3 regions of the Streptomyces sp. NPDC001406 genome follow, and region 3 is predicted to be linked to each of the others. Evidence: riboswitches for the same ligand, from Rfam matches in the RefSeq annotation. Region 3 holds a riboswitch; each other region holds the start of a gene.

The links. A riboswitch is a leader RNA that binds a small molecule or an ion and turns the genes downstream of it on or off. The one in region 3 is predicted to bind thiamine pyrophosphate.
Region 1: it holds a riboswitch for thiamine pyrophosphate, as region 3 does, so the genes downstream of both, ACFY1J_RS34165 (thiamine ABC transporter substrate binding subunit) here and thiC (phosphomethylpyrimidine synthase ThiC) in region 3, are expected to answer to the same signal.
Region 2: it holds a riboswitch for thiamine pyrophosphate, as region 3 does, so the genes downstream of both, thiO (glycine oxidase ThiO) here and thiC (phosphomethylpyrimidine synthase ThiC) in region 3, are expected to answer to the same signal.

The regions. Positions count from the first base shown of each region.
Region 1 covers NZ_JBIAWG010000016.1:121,229-124,498, forward strand. Annotated here, with positions in the region: gene ACFY1J_RS34160 (ABC transporter permease) at 1-386, opposite strand, end outside; gene ACFY1J_RS34165 (thiamine ABC transporter substrate binding subunit) at 443-1,516, opposite strand; TPP riboswitch at 1,586-1,693, opposite strand; gene rlmN (23S rRNA (adenine(2503)-C(2))-methyltransferase RlmN) at 1,729-2,835, opposite strand; gene ACFY1J_RS34175 (hypothetical protein) at 3,097-3,231, opposite strand.
Region 2 covers NZ_JBIAWG010000003.1:197,408-200,677, forward strand. Annotated here, with positions in the region: gene thiS (sulfur carrier protein ThiS) at 1-142, opposite strand, end outside; gene thiO (glycine oxidase ThiO) at 139-1,323, opposite strand; TPP riboswitch at 1,321-1,432, opposite strand; gene ACFY1J_RS08285 (NAD(P)/FAD-dependent oxidoreductase) at 1,591-2,823, shown strand; gene ACFY1J_RS08290 (Rv2175c family DNA-binding protein) at 2,888-3,253, shown strand.
Region 3 covers NZ_JBIAWG010000018.1:60,605-63,874, reverse strand. Annotated here, with positions in the region: gene ACFY1J_RS36015 (YibE/F family protein) at 1-1,382, opposite strand, end outside; TPP riboswitch at 1,454-1,634, shown strand; gene thiC (phosphomethylpyrimidine synthase ThiC) at 1,627-3,270, shown strand, end outside.

The sequences.
Region 1 (3,270 bases), on a different contig from region 3:
AGGATCGCCCACACGGTCGTGTCCAGCCGTACGCCCCACAGGTCGTCGAGCAGCCCGCCCCGGCCGACCAGCGCGAGGAACGCCGTACCGACGACGACGGTGGGCAGCACGAACGGGACGGTGACGACGGCCCGCAGGACCTGCTTGCCCGGAAAGTCGAGGCGCGCGAAGACATACGCGGCGGGCAGCGCGACCAGCAGGGTGAGCGCGGTGGAGGCGAGCGCCTGCCAGGTGGTGAACCACAGCACGTGCCGGATGTCGGACTGCGCGAGTACGTCCGTGATCCGCCCCAACCGCCAGACTCCGTCGGCCTTCAGACCGCGGGCGACGATCGCGGCGACGGGGTAGGCGAAGAACAGCGCGAAGAACGCGACCGGCCCGGCCATCAGCCCGAGCCGCGCCGCGCTCTTCGTACCGCTACGAAGGGTGCCCTTCCGTGGGGCTACTTCAGTACGAGCGACGTCCACGACTTGACCCACTGGTCACGGCTGGCGGCGATCTTGTCGGGGGCCATGATCTCCGGGTCCTTGGCCTGCGGGCCGTACTTCACGAACTCGGCGGGCACCTGGGCGCCCTCGCGCACCGGGTAGACGAACATGTTGAGCGGCATGTCCTCCTGGAACTCCTTGCTGACCAGGAAGTCGAGGAACGCCTTGCCGCCCTTGGTGTTGCGGGCGTTGCTCAGCAGGCCCGCGTACTCGGTCTGCCGGAAGCAGGTGCCGGCGGCCACGCCGGTGGGGGCGGCGCCGGGCTTCGGATCGGCGAAGATGACCTCGGCGGGCGGCGAGGAGGCGTACGAGACGACGAGCGGACGGTCGCCGCCCGCCTTCTTGCCGCCGGCCGAACCGGAGAACTCCTGGTTGTAGGCCTGCTCCCAGCCGTCGACCACCTTGACGCCGTTGGCCTTCAGCTTCTTCCAGTAGTCCTGCCAGTTGTCGTCGCCGAACTTCGCGGCGCTGCCGAGCAGGAAGCCGAGGCCGGGCGAGGAGGTCGCCGCGTTCTCCGTGACGAGGAGGTTCTTGTACTCCGGCTCGACCAGGTCGTCGAAGGACGACGGCGGGGTCAGCTTGTGCTTGTCGAAGTACGCCTTGTCGTAGTTGACGCAGATGTCGCCGGTGTCGATGGGCGTGACCCGGTGCTTGTCCTGGTCGACCCGGTACTGGGGCAGGATCAGATCGGAGCCCTTGGCCTCGTACGACTGGAACAGCCCGTTGTCGAGGGCGCGGGAGAGCAGGGTGTTGTCGACGCCGAAGAAGACGTCGCCCTGCGGGTTGTCCTTGGTCAGGATCGCCTTGTTGACGGCCTGGCCCGCGTCGCCGTCCTCGAGGACCTTGACCTTGTACCCGGACTGCTTCTCGAAGTCCTTGAGCACCTTCTTCGAGACGGCCCACGAGTTGTGGCTGACGAGGGTGACGGTCTTGGAGTCCGCGGACCCCTTGCCGTCGGACGACCCGCACGCGGACAGCGTGACCAGGCCGAGCCCGACGGCTACGGCGACGAAAGTCTTGTTGTGCACTGGATTCCTCCTGGGGTTGACCAGGAAGAGACGCGGCCCTGCCCGGATTGTCCGGGCAGGGCGCAACAGCTTGAGTAGTGACCGAACTTCCTACCCAGAATGACCTGGGCGAGGTTCAGAGGGTCTGCGGCCCGATTGCCGCACTCTCAGCGCTGTGGCGCTCCCCTGTCGGAATATGAAGATGTGGTGAGACGCAATGGAACTCAGCCAGATTACCTCTCGGTGGCCGCGAGCTGACCACACGCTCCGTCGATCTCCTGGCCACGGGTGTCCCGGATGGTGACCGGCACCCCGTGAGCCGCGATGGCCTCGACGAACGCCTTCTCGTCCTCCGGCCGCGACGCGGTCCACTTGGAACCCGGCGTCGGGTTCAGCGGGATGAGGTTGACGTGCACGGGCTTGCCCTTGAGCAGCCGGCCGAGCCGGTCGCCGCGCCAGGCCTGGTCGTTGATGTCCCGGATCAGCGCGTACTCGATGGACAGCCGGCGCCCGGACCTGGCGACGTACTCGAATCCGGCGTCGAGCACCTCGCGCACCTTCCACCGCGTGTTCACGGGGACGAGGGTGTCGCGCAGCTCGTCGTCGGGAGCGTGCAGGGAGATCGCCAGCCGGCACTTGAAGCCCTCGTCCGCGAAGCGGTGGATGGCCGGGACGAGCCCGACCGTCGACACGGTGATCCCGCGCTGCGACAGCCCGAGCCCGTCCGGCTCGGGATCGGTGAGCGCACGGATCGCCGCCACGACCCGCTTGTAGTTGGCGAGCGGCTCGCCCATGCCCATGAACACGATGTTGGACAGCCGGGCCGGGCCGCCGGGCACCTCGCCGTCCCTGAGCGCCCGCATCCCGTCCACGATCTGGTGCACGATCTCGGCGGTGGACAGATTCCGGTCGAGGCCCGCCTGCCCGGTCGCGCAGAACGGGCAGTTCATCCCGCACCCCGCCTGCGAGCTGATGCACATCGTCACCCGGTCCGGGTACCGCATCAGCACCGACTCGACGAGCGTCCCGTCGAACAGCCGCCACAGCGTCTTGCGCGTGGTCCCCTGATCGGTCGACAGATGCCGCACGACGGTCATCAGCTCGGGAAGCAGCGCTTCCTGCAGCTTGCCGCGAGACGCGGCCGGAATGTCGGTCCACTCGGCCGGGTCGTGCGCGTACCGCGCGAAGTAGTGCTGAGACAGCTGCTTGGCACGAAACGGCTTCTCCCCGACGGCGGCAACGGCCTCCTTCCGCTCGGCGGGCGAGAGGTCGGCAAGATGCCGCGGCGGCAGCTTGGCTCCGCGGGGGGCGACGAAAGTGAGTTCTCCGGGCTTAGGCATGGCTGTACCAGTGTCGCAGATCAATTCCTGTGACCTGCGGTCGTCGCCTCCGGGGGTGGTCGTTGACGGTCGTTGTTGGTCGTCGTTGATCTCCCTCGGACGGCCCACAGACGGCCCGGCCCATGGGGCCAGACGGGACGTCTGCGCAGGTGAAGCGGCCTCGCTCTGGCGCGCGGGCTCGGAGGCTTTTCCGGGTGTGGCTGAGCGTCTCAGCTGGCCACTTCGACCAACTGAGACGCTCAGGAGATGCTGGGCGGCGGATTACCGCTCGACGATGCCCTTGCTCGTGCGGCGCCGGTAGCGAATGCAGCGGAGGGCTCCGAGGGCCACGCCGACGGCGCCGAGCTCGGGGATATCCGGCTGGAGGTGGAGCAGGTAGTAGAGGGCGCCAGCCACGAGCGCATCAGCGGCGTGAGGGCGTCGCCACTCGACTCC
Region 2 (3,270 bases), on a different contig from region 3:
CGGACCACTGCGCGCGCGGGACGACGGTTTCGTTGAGCGCGGCGGCCACGCCGCGGGGTGCCGCGGTGAGGGACCGCACAAGGGTGTCGAGAGCGGTGCCGGGCGCGATCTCCCGGCGCTCCCCGTTGACCGAGATGTTCATGCGGGCTGCTCCGAAGGGACCGGGGCCGACGCGACGGCGACTGCGGTACCGAACCGCTGCGGTGTGAAGGGGCGGGCCAGGTCCGGGAGTTCACCCGTGACCAGGACCTGCGCCATGACATCGCCGGTGACCGGTGTGAGCAGCACGCCGTTGCGGAAGTGCCCGGTGGCCATCAGCAGCCCGTCGAGCGCGGTCGGGCCGAGCATCGGCGCGTTGTCAGGGGAGCCCGGGCGCAGTCCGGCCTGCGTCTCCGTCAGCGGCAGCTCGGTGATCCCCGGCATCAGCTCATGGGCGTCCCGCAGCAGCTCGTACACACCGCCCGCGGTCACCGTCGTGTCCCAGCCCAGCTCCTCGCTCGTCGCCCCCACGACCAGCTCGCCGTTCTCCCGGGGCACCAGATAGACATGCCCGCCGCGCACCACGGCCCGCACGGTACGGCTCAGGAAGGGCGCGTACCGCCGAGGCACCGTCAGCCGCACCACCTGTCCCTTCACCGGCCGCACCGGCGGCAGCAGACCGTCCGGCACGCCCGCGAGCCGCCCGCTCAGGCTGCCGGCCGCGAGCACCACCCGGTCCGCGCCCAGGACGTCTCCCTCACGGGTGACGACACCGGCGGCCCGGTCCCGTACGACCGACAGCCGCTCCGCCCACGTGCGGTGGAACACCACCCCCGCGCGCTCGCACGCGGCCACCAGCGCGGCCGACAGCCGCCGCGGATCGATCTGATCGTCCCCGTCCACCCGCAGCCCGCCGCGCACACCGGGCGCGAGCATCGGCTCCAGGCGCCGGCACTCCCGCCCCGACAGCCACTCGGACTCCAGGCCCGACCGCAGCTGGAAGGCGTGCAGTTCGCGCAGATGGGTGCGGTCGTCGGCGTCCAGCGCGACGGCGAGCGTGCCGCACCGCCGGTAGCCGACGTCGTGGCCGGTGACCTCGGTGAGCTCGGCCACGAAGTCCGGATAGCGGCGGGCCGAGGCGAGGTTCAGGCCCAGCAGGGTCTGCTCGCCGTAGTGCAGTTCCGTGACCGCGGCCAGCATCCCGGCCGCCACCTGGGCGGCTCCGCCGCCCGGCTCGGGATCCACCACGGCGGTGACGAGCCCGCGCTGCGCGGCCCGCCAGGCCGTGACCAGGCCGATGATTCCGCCCCCCACGACGAGGACGTCTGACGTACGTGACGACATGGGCGTCCAGCCCCTCCCTTCGCCGGCATGACCCGGATCAGGTTCGTACGGTCGGAGGCCGCCAGCCTCCCTCTCAGCCCGGTGCGTCCGGGCTCCCGCGAGTGCTTGTACGGTGGCCACCCTAGCCCGCGGAGCTTCGCCCGGGTAAGGGAGCCTCCGTCCACGGCCCGATCGGGAGGCCCGGCGGGCCGGCGGAACGAACGTTGTGGAGCAGGTCACCCAGCTCGCCCCCTGACTGACAGTTTGTCAGTTGTCTATGGTGATCGGGTGAGCGAGCAGACGCAGCAACGGGGCACGTCACAGGCACGGCGCGTGGTCGTCGTCGGCGCGGGCATGGCCGGGGTGCAGACCGCGGTCGCCCTGCGGGAACAGGGCTTCACCGGCACCGTCACGCTGATCGGCGCGGAGCCGCACCAGCCCTACGACCGGCCGCCGCTGTCCAAGGCCGTGCTGCTCGGCAAGGCCGAGGGCTCCGCCTTCGACGTCGACTTCGAGTCGCTCGGCATCGAACTGCGACTGGGGTGCGAGGCGGACGGCGTGCGCCCCGCCGACCACGAGCTGGACACCGAGTCCGGGCCCGTTCCGTACGACGTCCTGGTCGTCGCGACCGGCGCCGAACCGATCCGCCTGCCCGGCACGGAGGGCGTCCCCGGAGTGCATCTGCTGCGCACCTTGGACGACGCCGAACGGCTGCGGCCCGTGCTCTCCCAGCGGCACGACATCGTGGTCGTCGGCGCGGGCTGGATCGGCGCCGAGTTCGCCACGGCCGCCCGCGAGGCGGGCTGTGCGGTGACGGTCGTCGAGGCCGCCGACCGCCCCCTCGCGGGAGCGCTTCCCGCCGAGGTGGCCGCGCCGATGACCGCCTGGTACGCCGACAGCGGAGCCGCGCTGCGCACCCACGCGCGCGTGGAGCGCATCGAGCCGGGCGCGGTGGTGCTCGACGACGGCGCGCGGCTGCCCGCGGGCGCCGTCGTGGTCGGCATCGGCGCGCGCCCCGCCACCGACTGGGTCGCCGACTCCGGCATCGAACTCGGCGCGCACCGCGAGATCGTGGCCGACGACCATCTGCGCGCCTCCACCCCCGACGTGTACGCGGTCGGCGACTGCGCTTCCTTCCCGTCGGCCCGGTACGGTGAGCGGCTGCTCGTCCACCACTGGGACAACGCCCTCCAGGGCCCGCGCACGGTGGCCGCCAACATCATCGGCGAGGCCCCGGCCGTCTACGACCCCGTGCCCTACTTCTGGTCCGAGCAGTTCGGCCGCTTCGTCCAGTACGCCGGTCACCACGCGTCCGCCGACACGCTGCTGTGGCGCGGCGACCCGCTCGGGCCCGCCTGGACCGTCTGCTGGCTCCGCGAGGACCGCCTCGTCGCCCTGCTGGCGGTGGGCCGGCCGCGGGACCTGGCCCAGGGGCGGCGGCTGATCGAGGCGGGCACGCCGGTGGTCGCCCAGCTGCTGACGGATCCGGCGCGGCCCTTGAAGCAGGCCGCGGCAGGGTAGTGAAAAAGCCCAGCTGGGACGGGCCCGGCTTCCGAGTGTCAGTCCGGGATGGCAGGCTGTTTCCGTGACCGAGATTGACGCAAAGATCGATGCTCTCGTCCCCGCCTGGCTCACGCTGCCCGACATCGCCGAACAACTCGGCGTCGAGGTGACACGTGTGCGGCAGCTGGTCAAGGAGGGCCAGCTCATCGCCGTACGCCGCGGCGAGAACCGCGCGCTGCACGTCCCCGCCGCCTTCATCGACGAGGACAAGGTGGTCAAGGGCCTGTCCGGGACCCTGACGCTGCTGCGGGACGACGGCTTCACGGACGAAGAGATGCTGGAGTGGCTCTTCACCCCCGACCCGAGCCTGCCCGGCACCCCCGCCCAGGCCCTGAGTGAGAACCGCGGCACGGAGGTGAAGCGCCGGGCCCAGGCGCTTGCCGTCTGATCCCAACACACCGATAC
Region 3 (3,270 bases):
ACGAGGGCGGCCAGGGCCGTGGTGACCGGCACCGAGGCGACCAGGCCGATCGAGCCCACCAGGGTGCGCACTATCTCCTCCGCCACCAGTTCGCTGTTGGCTACGGTCGTCACGCTGCTCTGCGCGATCGAGAAGAGCAGCAGCAGCGGCAGCGCGGCACCGGCGTAGGCGAGTACGAGCGTGTTGACGACGGATGCGATGTGGTCACGGCCGATGCGGATGCCCGCCCGGTACAGCCCGCGCCAGCCCATCGTCGGATTGGCCTCGTGCAGTTCCCACACGGCCGAGGTCTGGGTCACGGTCACGTCGTCCAGGACGCCGAGCGAACCGATGATGACGCCGGCCAGCAGCAGACCGCTCATGTCGATCGACGGGTACAGGCCATGGATCAGACCGGTGTTGTCGTCGGTGTTGCCCGTCAGCGCGGCCCAGTCGATGAACTCCGAGCCCAGGATGCCGATCAGCAGGAGCGACACCAGCGTGCCGAGCACCGCGACCGAGGTGCGGGCCGACAGGCCGTGGCACATATAGAGCGCGATCAGCATGATGGCGCTCGACCCGACCACCGCCACGACCAGTGGATTCGAGCCCTGCAGGATCGCGGGCAGGATGAAGAGGGTCAGCACCATGAAGCTGACGGCCAGCGCGACCAGCGCCATGACACCGCGCAACCGGCCCACCACCACGACGGCGAGCGCGAAGATGCCGGCGAGCAGCGCCATCGGGAACTTCCGGTTCACATCGGTGACCGAGTACTGCAGGTCCTTGGGCGCCGAGGGCTCGTAGGCGACCACGACCTTCTCGCCCTCGTGCAACTGTCGTGACTGGTCCGGCTGCACGATCTCCGTGAAGGTACGGCCCTTGTCCTTGCCGGTGTCGACCTGGATCGTCGCCTTCTTGCAGGTGCCGTTCGCCTCCTGCTGAGCGGAGTTGCCCTCGGCGGTGGAGGTGTCGCCCGTCGGAGTCTGCCCCGAGGCGTTCACCGACTTGCAGCTCAGCTCGACGACCTTGGTGACCGTGGCCTGCTGCGTCTGCCGGTCGAAGCCGACTCCCGTGCGCTGGTGCGGCGGGGCTCCACCGGGCCAGAGCACGACGAGTCCGACCACGACCGCCGCGGTGAAGGGGATCAGGATCGCAGCGATGACCTTGCGCAGATGCTGGGAGACGGGCGCGGCGGGGCCATGGCTGTGGCTGTGCGAGTGGCCGTGGCCGCCGCCGTTTCCGGAGCCGTGTCCGTGTCCTGGGGTCTGTCCATGGCCGTGCCCGTGGTGGTTCTCGTCACCGGCACCGTGGCCCTCGTGCTCGTGTCCGCCGCGCTGTCCGGGGCCGGGTCGGCGCGGCGGCTCGGGCGGCGGGTAGGGGTACTGCTGTGTCGTGGTCACCGCCAGATCATCGCAAGAACGGTAGGGGCCCTCTGTTCACCGAGGCCGAATTGACGCTAGCGTGGAGGCACCTTTGCACACGCGGGAGCTCGGAGCACCGGGCTGAGAGGGCGCTGACCTCCGTATTCGCGATGTTTCACGTGGAACAGAGTGATGTTTCACATGAAACGCCGACTGAGACGGAAACCGCTGCGTCGACCGCTGAACCTGTTACCGGGTAATGCCGGCGTAGGGAGTAGGTCTCATGACCAACAAGGACGCACGCACGCCTGCCTCCATGCAGAACCCTGCCCAGGGTGAGGCCGGGAAGTCCATCGGCTGGCACAAGGGGTATGTCGAGGGCTCACGCTCCGATGTACGTGTGCCGGTTCGCCAGGTGCACCTCACCAACGGGCAGTCGGTCACGCTGTACGACACCTCCGGCCCGTACACCGATCCACTCGTCGAGACAGACGTCCGCAGGGGCCTACCGCCGCTGCGGGAGAACTGGATCATCGCTCGTGGTGACACGGAGGAGTACGCGGGCCGTCCCGTCCGTCCCGAGGACGACGGGGTCAAGCACACTTCTCCCCGCGGCGGTCTGCGCAACCTCGACGCGGTCTTCCCCGGACGTCCGCGTCTGCCGCGCCGCGGCCGTGCCGGCACGGCGGTCACCCAGCTCGCGTATGCGCGCCGGGGCGAGATCACGCCGGAGATGGAGTTCGTGGCCGTCCGGGAGAACGTTGCTCCCGAGGTCGTCCGTGAGGAGATCGCGGCAGGCCGGGCCGTGCTGCCCGCCAACGTCAACCACCCGGAGATCGAGCCGATGATCATCGGCAAGCGGTTCCTGGTGAAGGTCAACGCCAACATCGGCAACTCCGCGGTGACATCCTCCATCGAGGAGGAGGTCGAGAAGATGACCTGGGCGACCCGCTGGGGCGCCGACACGGTCATGGACCTGTCCACGGGCCGCAACATCCACACCACCCGCGAGTGGGTGCTGCGCAACTCCCCCGTCCCCATCGGCACGGTGCCGCTCTATCAGGCCCTGGAGAAGGTCGACGGCAGGGCCGAGGAGCTGACCTGGGAGATCTACAAGGACACGGTCATCGAGCAGGCCGAGCAGGGCGTGGACTACATGACGGTCCACGCGGGCGTCCGCCTGCCGTACGTCCCGCTCACCGCGAACCGCAAGACCGGCATCGTCTCGCGCGGCGGCTCGATCATGGCGGCCTGGTGCCTCGCGCACCACAAGGAGTCGTTCCTGTACGAGAACTTCGAGGAACTCTGCGAGATCCTCGCCGCCTACGACGTCACGTACTCGCTGGGCGACGGCCTTCGGCCGGGCTCGATCGCCGACGCCAACGACGAGGCGCAGTTCGCGGAACTGCGAACGCTCGGGGAACTCAACCGGATCGCCAAGCGTTTTGATGTTCAGACCATGATCGAGGGGCCGGGACACGTCCCGATGCACAAGATCAAGGAGAACATCGACCTTCAGCAGGAGATCTGCGATGAAGCTCCGTTCTATACGCTCGGCCCGCTGACGACGGACGTCGCGCCGGCGTACGACCACATCACCTCCGGCATCGGTGCCGCGATGATCGCCTGGTGGGGCACGGCCATGCTCTGCTATGTCACGCCCAAGGAGCACTTGGGCCTGCCCAACCGTGACGACGTCAAGACCGGCGTCATCACCTACAAGATCGCCGCCCACGCAGCCGACCTCGCCAAGGGGCACCCCGGTGCGCAGGAGTGGGACGACGCGCTGTCCGACGCGCGCTTCGAGTTCCGGTGGGAGGACCAGTTCAACCTCGCCCTGGACCCGGACACGGCACGGGAGTTCCACGACGAGACCCTGCCGGCGGAGCCGGCCAAGACCGCTCACTTCTGCTCGATGTGCGGGCCG